One region of the Methylobacterium carpenticola genome, then DNA from elsewhere that is predicted to be linked to it. Evidence: predicted binding sites of a transcription regulator. Region 1 holds the regulator's gene; the other holds the start of a gene.

Region 1 (7,781 bases):
GTCGGGACGGTGCTGCCGCGCGAGCTCGATCGCCTCAATCCCGTTCGCGGTCTTGAGAGTCGCGTAGCCATGAGCCTCCAACAGGTCGTTGAAGAGCTTCATGTTCAGCTCGTTGTCCTCGACGATGAGCACCGTCTTCGTCATGGCTCACTGTCTCCGGCGTCGGCGAGACGCATCTGAACCTCCGACGACGCCCGTCCATCCTGTTTAAGCGGCACAAGTTGATGAAACGCAAATCACAGAGTTTTACCAGAGGGAAAGCTCCCCAGGGCGGAGCGCCGAGCCGCGCGGAGGCCGAGGCCCTGGCCGGCGCGGTGTTCGGATTCGTCACCGGCGATCCCGGCCGCCTGATGCGGTTCATGGAGCAGGCGGGCCTGAGCCCCGCCGCCCTGCGGCAGGCCGCCGAGGATCCCGGCCTCCTCGTCGGGCTCCTCGACCACGTCGTGGCGGACCAGGACTTGCTGCTCGCCTGCGCCCAGGCGATCGGCGAGACGCCGGAGCGGATCACGCTGGCATGGCAGCGCCTCGGGCCGCCGCCGCCGGATTCCTTCGGGGCATGACGGCCGGAATCCCGCTCTGCCGCGACTGCGCCCGCCTCACCGGCGGAACCCTGCGCTGCGCCGCCTGCGGGTCGCCGCGCCTCGTCACCCATCCGGAGCGCGACGGGCTCGCCATCGCCCATGTGGATTGCGACGCCTTCTACGCGGCCATCGAGAAGCGGGACGATCCGTCGCTGCGCGACCGGCCGCTCATCATCGGCGGTGGGCGCCGGGGCGTCGTCTCGACGGCCTGCTACATCGCCCGCACCCGGGGCGTGCACTCGGCCATGCCGATGTTCAAGGCCCTGAAGGCCTGCCCGGACGCGGTGGTGCTGCGCCCCGACATGGAGAAATACGTCCGCGTCGGCCGCGAGGTGCGCGGGATGATGCAGGCGCTCACCCCGCTGGTGGAGCCCGTCTCGATCGACGAGGCCTTCCTCGACCTGACCGGCACCGAGCGGCTGCACGGCGCGAGCCCGGCCGTGACGCTGGCGCGCTTCGCCTGCGCGGTCGAGGCACAGGTCGGCATCACCGTCTCGATCGGGCTTGCTCCCAACAAGTTCCTGGCGAAGATCGCCTCCGACCTGGAGAAGCCCCGCGGCTTCTCGGTGATCGGCCGGGCGGAGGCGCAAGCCTTCCTGGCGCCGCGCCCGGTCGGCATCCTGCCAGGCATCGGGCAGGCCGCCGCGGCCCGGCTCGGGAGCCTCGGCATCACCATGGTCGGCGACCTGCTGCGCGTGCCCGTCCCGCGGCTCCAGGCGGCGATCGGGCGCGACGCGGCCCGCCTCGCCGGCCTCGCCCGCGGCGAGGATCCGCGGCGCGTGCAGCCGGTTCGCGAGGCGAAGAGCGTCTCGGGGGAGACCACCTTCGCGGAGGACCTGCGGGATTTCTCCGCGCTGCGCCCGATCCTGTGGCGCCTGTGCGAGACGGTGGCGCGGCGCTTGGTGCGCGCGGACCTCGCCGCCGGCAGCGTGACCCTGAAGCTGAAGGATGCGAGCTTCCGCCTGCGCACCCGCACCCGCTCGGGCCTGCCCCCGACGCAGCTCGCCGACCGGCTCTTCCGGCCCTCCGAGGCGCTGCTGCGCGAGGCCTGCGACGGCACCGCCTATCGGCTGATCGGGGTCGGCGCGGGGGATCTCTGCGAGGCGATCCACGCCGACCGGGGCGATCTCGCCGATCAGGGCGTGCGGCGCGAGGCGAGCCGGGCCGCCGCCGTGGAGGCGCTGCGGACCCGGTTCGGCCCGGCCTCGGTCCAGCGCGGCCTCGCCTTCACGCCAGGCAAGACACCCAAGGCCTGACCCGTCAGGGCCGGCAATCCTTGGCTTCGGGCGCGAGATCGATCCGCGAGAGGTCGCCCTTGAGGGCGAAGCCGCCGTAATCGAGCCGCAGGGCGCCGCTGACGCCGTTCTCGTAGAGATCGAAGGAGAGCACGTAGATCGGCATGCGCTCGCCCTCCTCCCCGGCGGAGAAGTAGCTGAGCGTCACGGGCCAGCGCGGCATCGTCGCCATGGCGCCCTCGCGCAGAGGCGCCTCGGCGGCCGGAGGAGCGGTGGTCTCCACGCTCGCCGGAATCGTCCGGCGCGGGCCGATGACCGCGAGCGTGTCGTAGATCTTGCGGCCGTCATCCGAGCCGTCGAAGACCTTCACGGAGACGGTGCGCTCGCCGGCCTGGGCGGCCTCGATCAGCCGGCGCATGTGGGCGGCCGGGAACAGCACCTCCCCGGGCGCCGTGACGCGCGCCTTCTGCGGGTTCTTGATGGTGACGGCGAGCCCCTTGGCGTCGCGCTCCGCATCGCCGTCCACCGCCGGCTGCTGGCTGCCGTTGAGGTCGGACTGGGTGCGGAAATGGAAGCTGTGGCCGTCCCCGCTCTCGAAGGTGTTGTTGCGCAGGTCCGAGGTGCGCGTGCCGCTCTCCGAACTCTCCAGCACCGTCACCTGGCGGTACTGCAGCGCCCATCCCTTGCAGGGGTCGCCCGAGAAATCGAACACGATCCGGCCCCGGGCGCTGTCGACCGAGCGCGCCCCGCCGCTGCGCATCAGCGACAGGTCGTAGACCGCGCGGTGCGGCGCGAGGCGGATGCCGGATGCCGGTTCGGCGGCGAGACCGGTGGGGGCGAGGGCGAGGAGCGGAAGCAGGGACGCGAGGACGATCCGCATGAGTTTCCCGGGGGTCGAGCGCGTACGGCGCCGGGCCCGAACATAGGTGCAGCCCAGCCCGCGGGCAACGCCGCCTCTCGGGCGGGGGCACCGTGGCTTGTCTGCCACGCTGATCGCGCGAGCGGTTCGGGAGGCTGGCGTCGGAACTGCCCGATCGGGCCCGCGGCCGCGTCTCCGGCCCCGTGCGGACGGGGTCCCGAGGCCGGGTCCGGCAGCCCCCGGGATTGCCCACAAGCTGTTGACGGCGTGTGGATTTCAGGCGCCTGCGCGGCGGAGTTCGCGTGGCGCCGGCGCGCCTTGGCGCCCTTCCGAGGGGCGCCGCCGCATGCGCGGCCGGTGCGGGGAAAAGGGGCTCGGATGGGCCGGGGACTCTTGCGCGGGCAACAGCCGCTCCTGTAGGTTCACCCCCGTCGCAGGCGCTGTCACGAAGCGGCGATCACCAGCAGGATCGAAGGGTTTTGGCGCCCGGCCTCAGGGTCGGGCGAAGGCGGTCGCGTGCGCTTCGGCCGCCGGCGTACTGGGGGAATTCGGAGGCGGCGATGATGGATGCGGGCCCGAGCTGGACGAAGGAACGGGTCGAACTCCTCAAGCGGCTCTGGGGGGAAGGACGCAGTGCGAGTCAGATCGCCGCCGAGATCGGGGGCGTGTCGCGCAATGCGGTGATCGGTAAGGTGCATCGGCTCGGCCTCGCCGGGCGGGTGCTGAAATCGAACGGCGCGGTGAGTGCGGCCGCGCCCGCGCCCGTGCAGCCCCGCCGCACGGTGAGCGAGGAGGTCCGCGTGCCGAGCGCGGCGCCCACGCCGACGATGGTCGCCCCGGCGCCCGCGTCGCTGGCGCTGGTGCGTCCGGAGAGCATCGCGCCGCCTGATGTGGCGCTGCCGCTCTCCGAGCGTGTGACCATCATGGAGCTGCGGGAGTTCATGTGCCGCTGGCCCATGGGGGACCCGTCCTCGCCGGATTTCCGCTTCTGCGGTGCCCGCTCGATCACCGGGCTGCCCTACTGCACGCATCACGCCCGCATCGCCTATCAGCCGGCTGCGGAGCGCAAGCGCAGCGACCGGCGCGCGGTGGGCTTCCGCTGAAATCCAGGCACTCCCGGCGCCGGGTTGCCCTGCGCCGGGCCTAAGGCGCGACGCCCACACGAAAGAGCCCTCCGCCGATGGCGGAGGGCTCTTTCGTGTGGGGATGCGGGAGGCTCGCGGGGCGGATGGGCCGCCCAGCCGGGGATCAGGCCGCGCCGGTGGCGAACATCTCATCGAAGGAGTAGCCCGATCCGCGCACCGTGCGGATCGGGTCCGGGCGGCGCGGCCGGTTGATGGCCTTGCGCAAGCGGCCGATATGCACGTCGACGGTGCGCTCGTCGATGTAGACGTCGTGGCCCCAGACGCCGTCCAGCAGCTGCTCCCGGGAGAAGACCCGGCCGGGGCTCTGCATCAGGAATTCGAGCAGCTTGAACTCGGTCGGGCCGAGATGCAGCTCGCGGCCCTCGCGCCGGACCCGGTGGCTCACCCGGTCGAGTTCGATGTCGCCCGCGACCAGAAGATGCGCCACGTGGGCCGGCTTCGCGCGGCGCAGGAGCGCGCGCACGCGGGCCAGGAGCTCCGGCACCGAGAACGGCTTGACGATGTAGTCGTCGGCACCGGTCGCGAGGCCCCGCACCCGGTCGCCCTCCTCGCCCCGTGCCGTCAGCATGATGATCGGCAGGCGCTCGGTCTCCCGGCGGGCCCGGATCCGGCGGCAGAGCTCGATCCCGGACAGGCCCGGCACCATCCAGTCGAGGAGGACCAGATCCGGGATCTGCTCGCGCAGCCGGATGTCGGCCTCGTCGCCCCGCATGACGGAATCGACCTCGAAGCCTTCGGCTTCGAGGTTGTAGCGGAGGAGGAGCGTCAACGGCTCCTCGTCCTCGACGATCAGGATCCTCGTGCTCATGCGGGCTTTCGGGACTCCGACGGGGTCACGCGTCCGTCTGCGGCGCCACCGTGGCGTAGCTCGACCGGTCGTTCTTGGGCCGTTCGGCCACCAGGGTCTCGCCGGTGACGAGATAATGGATCGTCTCGGCGATGTTGGTGGTGTGGTCGCCGATCCGTTCCACGTTCTTGGCGCAGAACAGGAGATGCGTGCAGAAGCTGATGTTGCGCGGATCCTCCATCATGTAGGTCAGGAGTTCGCGGAACAGCGAGGTGTAGAGGGCGTCGATGCCGCCGTCGCGGGTCCAGACGTCGAGGGCCGCGGCGGTGTCCTGGGTGGCGTAGGCGTCGAGCACGTCCTTGAGCTGGGCCTGGACCAGCTCGGCCATGTGCTGGACGCCGACCACGATCTTCTGCGGCTGCGCTTGGTCGCTGATCGCCACCACGCGCTTGGCGATGTTCTTGGCGAGGTCGCCGATCCGCTCCAGATCGCCCGAAACGCGGATGGCCGAGACGGTCTCGCGCAGATCGATCGCCATCGGCTGGCGCCGGGCGATGAGCAGGATCGCCCGCTCCTCGATCTCGCGCTGAAGCCCGTCGAGGCGGGAATCCGCCGCGATGATCGACTGCGCGAGGCTGGCGTCGCGCCGCACCAGGGCGGCGGCGGAATCCGCCACCATCTTCTCGGCGATGCCGCCCATCTCGGCGATGCTGCGGCGCAGGTTCTGCAGGTCCGTGTCGTAGGAACTGACGATGTGTTGGTCCGGCATGGCTCTGTCCCCTTCCCAACCTGTGCGATCAGCCGAACCGGCCGGTGATGTAGTCCTGGGTCTGGCGCTTCGCCGGATTCATGAACAGGCGGTTCGTCGGTCCGACCTCGACGAGTTCGCCGAGATACATGAAGGCGGTGAACTGCGAGATGCGGGCCGCCTGCTGCATGTTGTGGGTGACGATGGCGATGGTGAACTCGCCGCGCAGCTGCTCGATCAGCTCCTCGATGCGCCCGGTCGAGATCGGGTCGAGGGCCGAGGTCGGCTCGTCGAACAGGATCACCTCGGGGCGCTGGGCCACCGTGCGGGCGATGCAGAGGCGCTGCTGCTGGCCGCCCGAGAGGCCCATGCCGGATTGCCTCAGCTTGTCCTTCACCTCGTCCCACAGGGCCGACTTGCGCAGGGCCTCCTCGACGCGGTTGTCGAGATCGGCCTTGCCGAGGCGCTCGTAGAGCCGGATCCCGAAGGCGATGTTGTCGTAGATCGACATCGGGAACGGGGTCGGCTTCTGGAACACCATGCCGATGCGGGCGCGCAGCTCGTTGAGGTCGATCGACGGGTCGAGGATGTTGCGCCCGTCGAGCAGGATCTCCCCTTCCGCGCGCTGCTCCGGATAGAGGCTGTAGATCCGGTTGAAGGTGCGCAGCAGGGTGGACTTGCCGCAGCCCGACGGGCCGATCAGCGCCGTGACCTGCCGGTCGAGGAAGTTGAGGTTGATGTTCTTCAGGCCGTGGAAGGTATTGTAGTAGAAGTTGAGATTCTTGACCGAGATGCGGACCGGCGCGGCCTCGTCGGCGACGCTGTTGCCGACGATCGGAGCGGCGGTGGCGGGGGCGCTCATCGGGATTCTCCTGAGGATCGGCAGGGGGTCAGCGGCTCTTGCCGCCGCCCAGGAAGACGCGGGCCACGATGGAGAGGCCCAGGATGGTGACGGTGATGAGGAGCGCCCCGGCCCAGGCGAGCTGGCGCCAGTTCTCGTAAGGAGAGAGGGCGAACTGGTAGATCATCACCGGCAGGTTGGCGACGCCGCCCATCAGGTTGGGAGCGAACCAGGAATTGTTGTTGAGCGCGGTGAAGAGGAGCGGCGCGGTCTCGCCGGCGATGCGAGCGAGCGCGAGCAGGATGCCGGTGACGATCCCCGATTGCGCGGCCTTCCAGGTCACGGCGCGGATCACGATCGAGGTCGGCGCGCCGAGCGCGGCGCCGGCCTCCCGCAGGGTGCCCGGCACGAGGCGGAGCATGTCCTCGGTGGTGCGCACGATCACCGGGGTGGCGATGATGGCGAGCGCGACGCCGCCGGCCCAGCCGGAATAGCCGCCCATGCCCCGGACCATGATCGTGTAGACGAACAGGCCGATCAGGATGGAGGGGGCCGAGAGCAGGATGTCGTTGAGGAAGCGGATGACGTCCGCGAGCTTCGAGGTGCGGCCGTATTCCGCCAGGTAGGTGCCGGCCAGGACGCCGATCGGCGTCGCCACGACGATGCCGATGAACGTCATCACCAGGCTGCCGAGAATGGCGTTGGCGATGCCGCCGCCGGCCGAGCCGGGACCCGGCGTCACCTCGGTGAACAGGGTCGGCGAGAAGCCGCGCAGGCCCTCGACGATCAGCATGATCAGGATCGAGCCGAGCACGAGGGCGCCGAGCGCGGTCGCGCCGGTGCAGAGCACGATCAGCAGGCGGTCGGCGGTGCGCCGTCCCGCGCGCACGCGGCCCCAGGCCGCCGCGGACGGGGCGGCAGCGGCCGCCGGGGCGGCACCTGCCGGGGCGAGAGTGGTCCGGGCGTCCATGAGAGGCTCCGTGGCGGGATCAGGCCACCTTCACGCGGCGCACGAGCAGCCGGGCGATGATGAGCACGATGAAGGTGACGACGAACAGGATGCAGCCGAGGGCGAGGAGCGAGCTGAGCTGCAAGCCATCCGCCTCGTTGAACTCGTTGGCGATGCGCGAGGCGATCGTCGAGCCCGGGTCGAAGATCGAGGCCGAGAGCCGGTTGGCGTTGCCGATCACGAAGGTGACAGCCATGGTCTCGCCGAGCGCGCGGCCGAGGCCGAGCATGATCGCGCCGATGATCGACACCGAGGCCTGCGGGATCAGCACGTGGCGCACGACCTCCCAGGTGGTGCAGCCGATGCCGTAGGCGCTCTCGCGCAGCACGGTCGGGATCTGGTCGAGCATGTCGCGGGTGATCGAGGCCACGAAGGGCACGATCATGATGGCCAGGATGATGCCGGCGGTGAGCACGCCGACGCCCGAGGGCACCTGCGCGTAGAGCAGGGTGCCGACGATGGGCAGCCCCTCGACGAGGTTCGACACCGGCACCTGCACGAAGCGGGCGAAGAGCGGCGCGAACACGAACAGGCCCCACATGCCGTAGATGATGCTCGGCACCGAGGCGAGGAGTT
Region 2 (7,781 bases), 6.1 Mb from region 1:
GTAGACCGTGAAGCTGCGGGTCGTGCCGTCGAAATTGCCCTTGGGGTTGTTGACCGTGGTGATGCTGAGCTGGGCGCGCACGTCCTCCAGGGACAGGTCCTTGGCGACGAGCTTGGCCGGATCGACCTGGATGCGCACGGCGGGCTTCTGCTGGCCGCCGATCAGCACCTGCGCCACCCCCGAGACCTGGCTGATGCGCTGGGCGAGCTGCACGTCGGCGGCGTCGTCCACGTCGATGAGGGGCAGCGTGTCGGAGGTCGCCGAGAGGATCAGGATCGGCGAATCGGCCGGGTTCACCTTGCGGTAGGTCGGCGGGCTCGGCAGGTTCTTCGGCAACTGGCCGCCCGCGGCGTTGATCGCCGCCTGGATGTCGTTCGCCGCCGCGTCGATGTTGCGGTTGAGGTCGAACTGCACCGAGACGCTGGAGATGCCGAGCGAACTCGTCGACGTCATCTGGCTGACGCCGGGGATCTGCGAGAACTGCCGCTCCAGGGGCTGGGCCACCGAGGAGGCCATGGTCTCCGGGCTGGCCCCGGGGAGCTGCGCCGTCACCTGGATGGTCGGGAAGTCGACCTGCGGCAGCGGCGCGACGCCGAGCAGCGGATAGGCCACCAGCCCGACGAACAGGATCCCCGCCATGATGAGCGAGGTCGCGACGGGAAAGCGGATGAAGTAGGCCGAGATGCCGCCCTTCATGTCAGGGTGCCCCCGTCGCCGCGGTCTCCGCCCGCGCCGTTTCGGTCGGGCGGCTCCCGGCCACCAGGCCGCCGTCCTGCACCCGCGACTGGCCCTCGATGATCACGCTCTGCCCGGGCGAGAGGCCCGACCGCACCAGAGTGCGGCCCCCGCCGGAGCGCCCGACCGTGATCGCCTGCTGATGGGCCTTCTGGGCCTTGTCGACCACGAAGGCGTAGAGCCCCTTGGGGCCGTGCTGCACGGCGTCGTCCGGGACCGTCACCGCCTCCTGCACCACGCCGACCCGCATCCGCGTCGAGACCGACAGGCCGGGCCAGAGGGCGTGGTCGGCATTGGCGAAGCTCGCCTTGAGGCGGATGGTGCCGGTCGCCGTGTCGACCTGATTGTTGATCACGCTCAACGCGCCGTCGGAGAGCTTGGTCAGGCCGTCGCTGGTCCAGGCCTCGACCGGAACCGGGCCGCTGCCGAACGCCTTGGCGACCGCCGGGAGTTCGCTCTCGGGGGCGGTGTAGACGACGGTGATCGGCTCGATCTGCGTGATGGTGACGATGCCGGTCTGCGTCGCGGCGTTGACGATGTTGCCGGTATCGACCTGCCGGAAGCCGGTCACGCCGTCGAGGGGCGCGCGGATGGTGGCGTAGCCGAGCTGCGTCTCGGCATTGTCGATGGCGGCTTGGTCGGCGGCGACCTGCGCGGTGAGCTGCGCCACGGTGGCGGCCTGGGTGTCGGTCTGCTGGCGCGAGGCGTAGTCGCCGAGCTTGGTGTAGCGCTCGAGATCCGCCTTGGCGTTGCGGAGATTGGCCTCGTCCTGCGTCTTCTTCGCCTTCGCTTGGTCGAAGGCTGCCTGATAGGGGCGCGGATCGACCTGCACCAGGAGGTCGCCCTTATGCACCATCTGGCCTTCCTTGAAGGCGATCCGCAGGATCTCGCCGTCGACCCGGGTGCGCACCTGCACGGTGTTGTAGGCCTGCACGGTGCCGAGGCCGCCGAGCACGACCGGGAAGGGTCCCTGCTGCACCGGGGCGAGCCGCACCGGCACCGGGGCGGGAGCCTTGGCGGTGGCGGCCGGCGGGACCGGGTGGAAGCGCTGCCACGCGAAGGCGCCGCCGCCCGCGACGAGGAGGAGGACGAGGACGACCCAGCCGCGCCGGGCCGGGCGGGTGCGGCCGGGCGTCGGGCGCGCGTGGCCCTCCTGAACGGCCGCGGGCCGGCGGGGCCCGCCCTCGGCTCTCGGGGCTATGAAAGCAGAATCCGAATCATGCCGCATCCGGACCTTCTATGCATCCGATGTTTCTGCTTTGTTGGTCGAGCTATGCACGGCGTGTCCGTCAGCTGTGCGGTCACGACTGATTGATCATCCCGCAACGCGGGTCGTTCGTCACGCGACTTCAGCAAGGGCGAATGCATCGATGAACCGGGTCGTTCCCGGAACGGGAGCGGGACGCGTGTCGCAGGCGACGAGGGGGAGCATGACGAACGGCCTCACCGACATCCAGGGCATCCGGGTCGGGCACGCGCAGGATCCGCGGATCGCGAGCGGCGTCACCGCGATCCTGTTCGACGCGCCCGTCACCGCCGCGGTCGACGTGCGCGGCGGCGGGCCGGGGACGCGGGAGACCGAACTCCTCGACCCGGAGCGGACCGTGCCGGGGATCGACGCCCTCGTCCTCTCGGGCGGCTCGGCCTTCGGCCTCGATGCCGCCGCCGGGGTCACCGCGTGGCTCGCCGAGGCGGGGCGGGGCTTTCCGGTGGGCGCGGTGCGGGTGCCGATCGTGCCGGGGGCGATCCTGTTCGATCTCCTGAACGGCGGCGACAAGGCATGGGGGCGCTACCCGCCCTATCGCGACCTCGGCTACGCGGCCGCCGCCGCGGCCGCCGCGGGGCCGGTCACCCTCGGCACGGTGGGGGCGGGCTACGGCGCCGGCACGGCGAACCTCAAGGGCGGGCTCGGCTCGGCTTCGGCGCCGGTCGAAGGAACGGGCGCGCGGGTGGCGGCCCTCGTCGCCGTCAACGCCTTCGGTCGCGTCACGGTGGGGGAGGGCCCGCATTTCTGGGCCGGGCCCTTCGAGATGGGGGGCGAGTTCGGCGGCCACGGCCCGGCCGCGCGCATCCCGCCCGAGGCCTTCGCGTGGCCCCGGCGGGCCCTGGCGGGGGCGAACACCACGCTCGCCCTCGTCGTCACCGATGCCGCGCTCACCAAGGCCGAGGCCCGCCGCCTCGCCGTGATGGCCCAGGACGGGCTCGCCCGGGCGATCGTGCCGGTGCACACGCCCCTCGACGGGGACGTGGTCTTCGCCGCCGCCACGGGCCGGGTGCCGCTCGCGGATCCGCTGGGCGATCTCGCCCGGCTCGGCGACGCCGCGGCGCGCACGCTCGCCCGCGCCGTGGCCATCGGCGTCCACGCCGCGACGGCGCTGCCCTTCCCCGGCGCGCTGCCGGCGTGGCGGGACCGGTTCGGGGCGCCTGCGCGATGAGGGGGTGGGCCGCGCCGCCCGCGTTCAGAACTGGTAGCGCAGCCCCGCCGTGAGGCCGTGGGCGACGCCCGCCTTCGTGCCGATCGCCGCCTGATAGTCCAGGCGCCAGCCGAGGCGCTCGGTCAGGCTGCCCTGGAGACCCGCCCCGACGCCGACGAAATCCGACTGCCCGAACGGGACCGGCAGCGTCGCTGCGGCGAGCGGGTGCTGTACGCTGGCGAGGCGGACCAGGGCGCCGCTCCGCTGCGGCCCGGTCGCGAGATTGTAGGACACGCGCAGGGAGGGGATGAGCGTGTCCCCGAGGCCGTAATAGGCGAGTTCGGCGCCGAAGCGCGCGGTGGTCTGATAGGCCGTCAGCCCCGCATAGGCGAGGTTGTTCCCCGCCGCGCCCTGCTCGGTGTAGCCATCCGCGTGGGCCGACAGATGCGTCAGGCCGACGAAGGGCGTGAGCCGCAGCGCGTCCTTGGTGAAGGGCAGGCCGATCTCGCCATCCGCCGCGAAGGCGGTGCCGCCGGTGCGGCCCTCGGCGGTGAGGCCATACGCGCCCGGCCGGCGGATGCCGCTGAAATCGATGAACGGCGCGCCGCCCAGGATGCCCTGGGCGTAGAAGTCCGGCCCGTAATAGCCCGCATAGGCCGAGGCCGTGAAGGCGCTCTGGTCCTGGCGGAAGCCCCGGCCGCGGCTGAGCGAGCCGCCGCCGCCCCCGACCGACAATCCGGCCCGCCAGGACCCGCCGAAGGCGAAGTCGATCCCGGCCGTGCCCTGCGCGATGGTCCGGTCGATGGTGAGCCCGCCGTTGCGCGGCAGGTCGGCGAAGACCACGTCGCCGCCGAGCCAGAGGGCCGGGCCCCCGGCGCTCCAGGCGCCCGCCGGCGCGCCCGTGCCGCGGCGCAGGGCCGAGAGGTGATCCTGCACGCCGCGGATCGCCCCGCCCGCGAAGCCGAGGCCGCTGGCCGCGAGGCCCTGCAGCACCACGGGCGCGGTCTCCTTCATCACCGCCAGCGAGTAGGGATCGACGTAGGTCGGCAGGGTCAGCCGGTAGGCCAGCAGGATGTTGTCGTTGTTGATGCCGGCGTCGTAGGGCTGGCCGTTGATGCTGCCCTGGCGGGTCAGGAAGTCGTTGTCGTTGCCCACCAGCAGGAAGTAGTCGTTGGGCGCCCGCTCGCTCAGCACCGGGACCAGGCCCATTGCCTCGAACTTCTCCGAGAGCGTGGTCTGGCCGGCCGGGTTGGTCGAGAGGTTCATGCCGAGGCGGCCGAGCTGGACCGGGTTCAGCATGTTGACGACCTCGCTCGTCCGGACCGGGGTGATGCCGGGATTGAGCGTGCCGTTCGGCGACAGGGGCGTCGTGCCGTCATAGGCCGAGCCGGCGATGTTGGTGGCGCCCGCCGTATCGACGAGGAGCACGCTCTTGTAGACGATCGGCGTGGTGTTGCCGGTGCCGAGCCCGTTGGAATCGCGCGCCAGGACCAGGAACTGGGTGTCGTTCAGGGCGAGCATCTCGCTCTGCGCGGCGGTGCGGTTCGGGGCGCCGCCATTGCCGTTCTGCTGGTAGACCGGCAGTTGCAGCACGTATTCGCGCACCGGGGCGGCCGGCGTCGGGTTCGCCGAGACGTCGTAGACGAGGATGCGGGTATTGGACCGCTGCTGCTGGCTGGGCCCCGAATCCTGGAGCGTCGCGCTCTGCAGGATGGCGACGAGGCCGCGCCCGTCAGGGGTCAGCGCCAGGGCTTCGAGGCCCTGGTTGTTGCGCCGGCCCGTATCCGGTGGGGTGACCGAGTTGAAGGTGAGCGCGCCGCCCGTCACCGGCTTCAGGGCCGCCGGGATGCCGAGGATGCCCTGGAGCCGCCCGTCGCGGTCGAAGTAGTAGACGTTCGGGCCGTACTCGTCGCTGACGTAGAAGGAGCCGTCGAGCTTGCGCACCAAGCCCTCGGCGTCGAGGCTGATGCGGCCGGCGCTGGGGCCGGTCGGGGCCGAGGGCAGGGTGGCGCCGAGCTGCACCGTGGTCCCGTTGGCCGGGTCGAGGCCGCTGAGGCGCTGGCCCTTGGCGTCGGTCAGCACGAGGCCGCCGGCCGGCGTCATCACGATCTGGCGCTGCGAGTCGGTCGATTGCGGCAGGGCGGCGCCCGTATGGGGCGTGAAGCTCAGGGTGAAGCGGTTGAGCCGCCCGGCGTAATCCGAGAACAGGCCGCCATCGGGATTGTTGTAGCCGCGGTCGGGCAGCGTGAAGAGGGTGCCCGTGTAGCTGTCCCCGGTGCGCCGCCAGCTCGGCAGGTCGACGGCCAGCGAGGAGAACGAGCCGAGCGAGTCGCCCAGGAAGTCGCGGGTCGTGGCGGGCAGGCGGGCGACGCCCTGGAGCCCCTGGTTCACGAATGTGGCGCCGCCGACATCCACCGAGACCGGACCGTCCGCGGCGGTCAGGTTCGGCGTGCGCACCTGAAGATTCTGCGCCCCGGCGCCCATGCACGTGCCGGACAACAGACCCCCGGCCACCAGCGCGGCCCGGATGTGGTGCGTGCTCACGATCGACTCCCTGTTTCTCATCCGTCTCCGCTTTGCGGTCGGCAGATGACAGGGACGTGACGAAACCGGTCTTCGTGCCGCCGCGCCGGCACGATGCGACGATGATGGCCGGCGCGCCACAGTCGAGACAACTTGAAACCGAAAGCTGACGCAGGGATCCAGCTTCGGTTGTGCTTTCGGAACCGGCCCGCGCCGCGGGCCGGTGTCCCGGGCTCAGGGCTCCCGGATCGCCTCGTCGAAGCCGCGCTTCAGCGGATAGATGAAGTAGGAGATCACGCTGCGGGTGCCGACCTTGATGTCGGCGGTCACGCTCATCCCCGGCATCGGGCTTGCGCCCTCCGGCAGGTTGCGCAGCTGCGAGCCCGTGAGGACGATCTGGCCCCGATGGGCGACGCCGCCCGCCGGGTGGAGCTGCGGCATGCCCCCGCTCGGGCCGAGGCTCATCGCGGCGGCGTCCATCCCGATCGAGCGCAGGCGGCCCGTGAGGGAGCCGTGACGCTGGTAGGGGAAGGCGTCGATCTTGATCGTCACCGCGTCGCCGGCCTTGGTGTAGCCCACATCCGCCGAGGCGATCGACACGTCCGCGTAGAGCGGCGCGCCCGAGGGCAGCAGCGTCAGGATCGGCTCGGCCGGCTGCACCACCGAGCCCACGGAGCGCCGGGCCACGTCGATCACGATGCCGTCCTCGGGCGCCACCAGGGCGACGAGATCGGTCATGAGGTTGGCCTTGACCACGTTCTCGCTGAGGCTCTTCTCCTCGCGGCGGGCCTTGATGAGCGCGTCCATCAGGTCGCTGCGCCACTTGTCGATGAAGACCTGGCGCTCGGCCTGCTTGGTGGCGAGCTGGTTGGTCAGCTCGCTCAGCCGGTTCTGCTCCTCCTGGCTGTCGCGCTCCGCCTTCATGCGGCTCACCGACGAGCCCAGATAGGTCACCCGCGAGGCGACGCTCTTGGAATAGAGCTTCGCGTACATCGATTCGAGTTCGGTATAGACGTCGAATTGCAGGCGCAGCGAGACCGCGTTGACCTTCGCGGTGCCCATGCTGCCGGTGATGCGCTGGATCTCCGCGTCGTAGGCGCGCAGCTGCGCGGCGAATTGCGACTGCCGCTGCCGGTAGAGGCTCGCCTGGAGCTGCACGTCGCGGGACTCGCCGACGAAGCGCGGCTCGGTGCCGTCGAGCTCCGCCTGGATGCGGTCGATCTCCGCCCGCAGGGCGGTCTGCTGCGCCACCAGGGTGCTGCGGTCGGCCTGCGCGAAGGTCGGGTCGAGGGAGGCCAGCACGTCGCCCTTGCGCACCGAATCGCCCGCCTTCACCCGCAATTCGCGGATGATCGAGAGCTGCAGGGGCTGGAGCACGATGGTGGGGGCGTCCGCCAGCAGGCGGCCGGGGGCCGACACCACGATGTCCGCCCGGATCAGGCTCGCGGCCGCGACGAGCGCGACCACCAGCGCGACCACCCCGTAGAGCGTCAGGCGCAAGGGCCCCGGCGGGCGCGAGGCGAAGATCTCGTCGAGGTCGGGGGCATCGTCGAAGGCCGGCCGCGTCGGCGCGGCGCGCGCGAGCGTGCGGCGGGCCCAGGCCAGGGAGGGGGCTCCCTCCGGGCGGCGCCGGGACCGGTCGGGGGAAGCCGCCGGGACGGCGGGCTCCTGCGGGGGAGGACGGCGCAGCAGGATCACTGGATATGCCTGGTCTGCTGGTGCCAGAGGCGCTGGTAGACGTCGCAGCGCGTCAGCAGGGTGGCGTGGGGGGCGTAGTCGACCACCCGGCCCCGGTCGAGGACGAGGATCGAATCGGCGCTCGCCAGGGAGGCGAGGCGGTGCGAGACGATGACCATGGTGCGGCCCGCGGCGATCTCGGCGAGGTGCTCCTGGATGATCGCCTCGCTCTCGGGGTCGAGGGCGCTCGTCGCCTCGTCGAAGATCAGGAGGCGCGGGCGCAGCACCAGGGCCCGGGCGATGGCGATGCGCTGGCGCTGGCCGCCCGAGAAGTTGGCGCCGTTCTCCTGCACGAAGGTGTCGTAGGAGGCGGGCAGCCGCTCGATGAACTCGGCCGCGCCCGCCATCCGGGCCGCCTCGACGATCTCGGCG

The links. The regulator PhoB, encoded in region 1, activates phosphate uptake and scavenging genes when phosphate is short. The targets are predictions, from matches to a motif close to TGTCATNNANCTGTCAT.
Region 2: the regulator PhoB is predicted to act here: its motif matches at 5,739-5,755, upstream of ACE101_RS00230 (esterase-like activity of phytase family protein).

What each region holds. Positions count from the first base shown of each region.
Region 1 covers NZ_JBHZEO010000001.1:6,130,819-6,138,599, forward strand. Annotated here, with positions in the region: gene ACE101_RS28400 (response regulator) at 1-144, opposite strand, end outside; gene ACE101_RS28405 (DUF3572 domain-containing protein) at 315-560, shown strand; gene ACE101_RS28410 (DNA polymerase IV) at 557-1,837, shown strand; gene ACE101_RS28415 (cell envelope integrity EipB family protein) at 1,842-2,696, opposite strand; gene ACE101_RS28420 (GcrA family cell cycle regulator) at 3,236-3,778, shown strand; gene phoB (phosphate regulon transcriptional regulator PhoB) at 3,924-4,628, opposite strand; gene phoU (phosphate signaling complex protein PhoU) at 4,654-5,376, opposite strand; gene pstB (phosphate ABC transporter ATP-binding protein PstB) at 5,405-6,217, opposite strand; gene pstA (phosphate ABC transporter permease PstA) at 6,246-7,166, opposite strand; gene pstC (phosphate ABC transporter permease subunit PstC) at 7,186-7,781, opposite strand, start outside.
Region 2 covers NZ_JBHZEO010000001.1:45,834-53,614, reverse strand. Annotated here, with positions in the region: gene ACE101_RS00245 (efflux RND transporter permease subunit) at 1-696, opposite strand, end outside; gene ACE101_RS00240 (efflux RND transporter periplasmic adaptor subunit) at 698-1,963, opposite strand; gene ACE101_RS00235 (P1 family peptidase) at 2,166-3,170, shown strand; gene ACE101_RS00230 (esterase-like activity of phytase family protein) at 3,195-5,693, opposite strand; gene ACE101_RS00225 (HlyD family type I secretion periplasmic adaptor subunit) at 5,907-7,370, opposite strand; gene ACE101_RS00220 (peptidase domain-containing ABC transporter) at 7,367-7,781, opposite strand, start outside.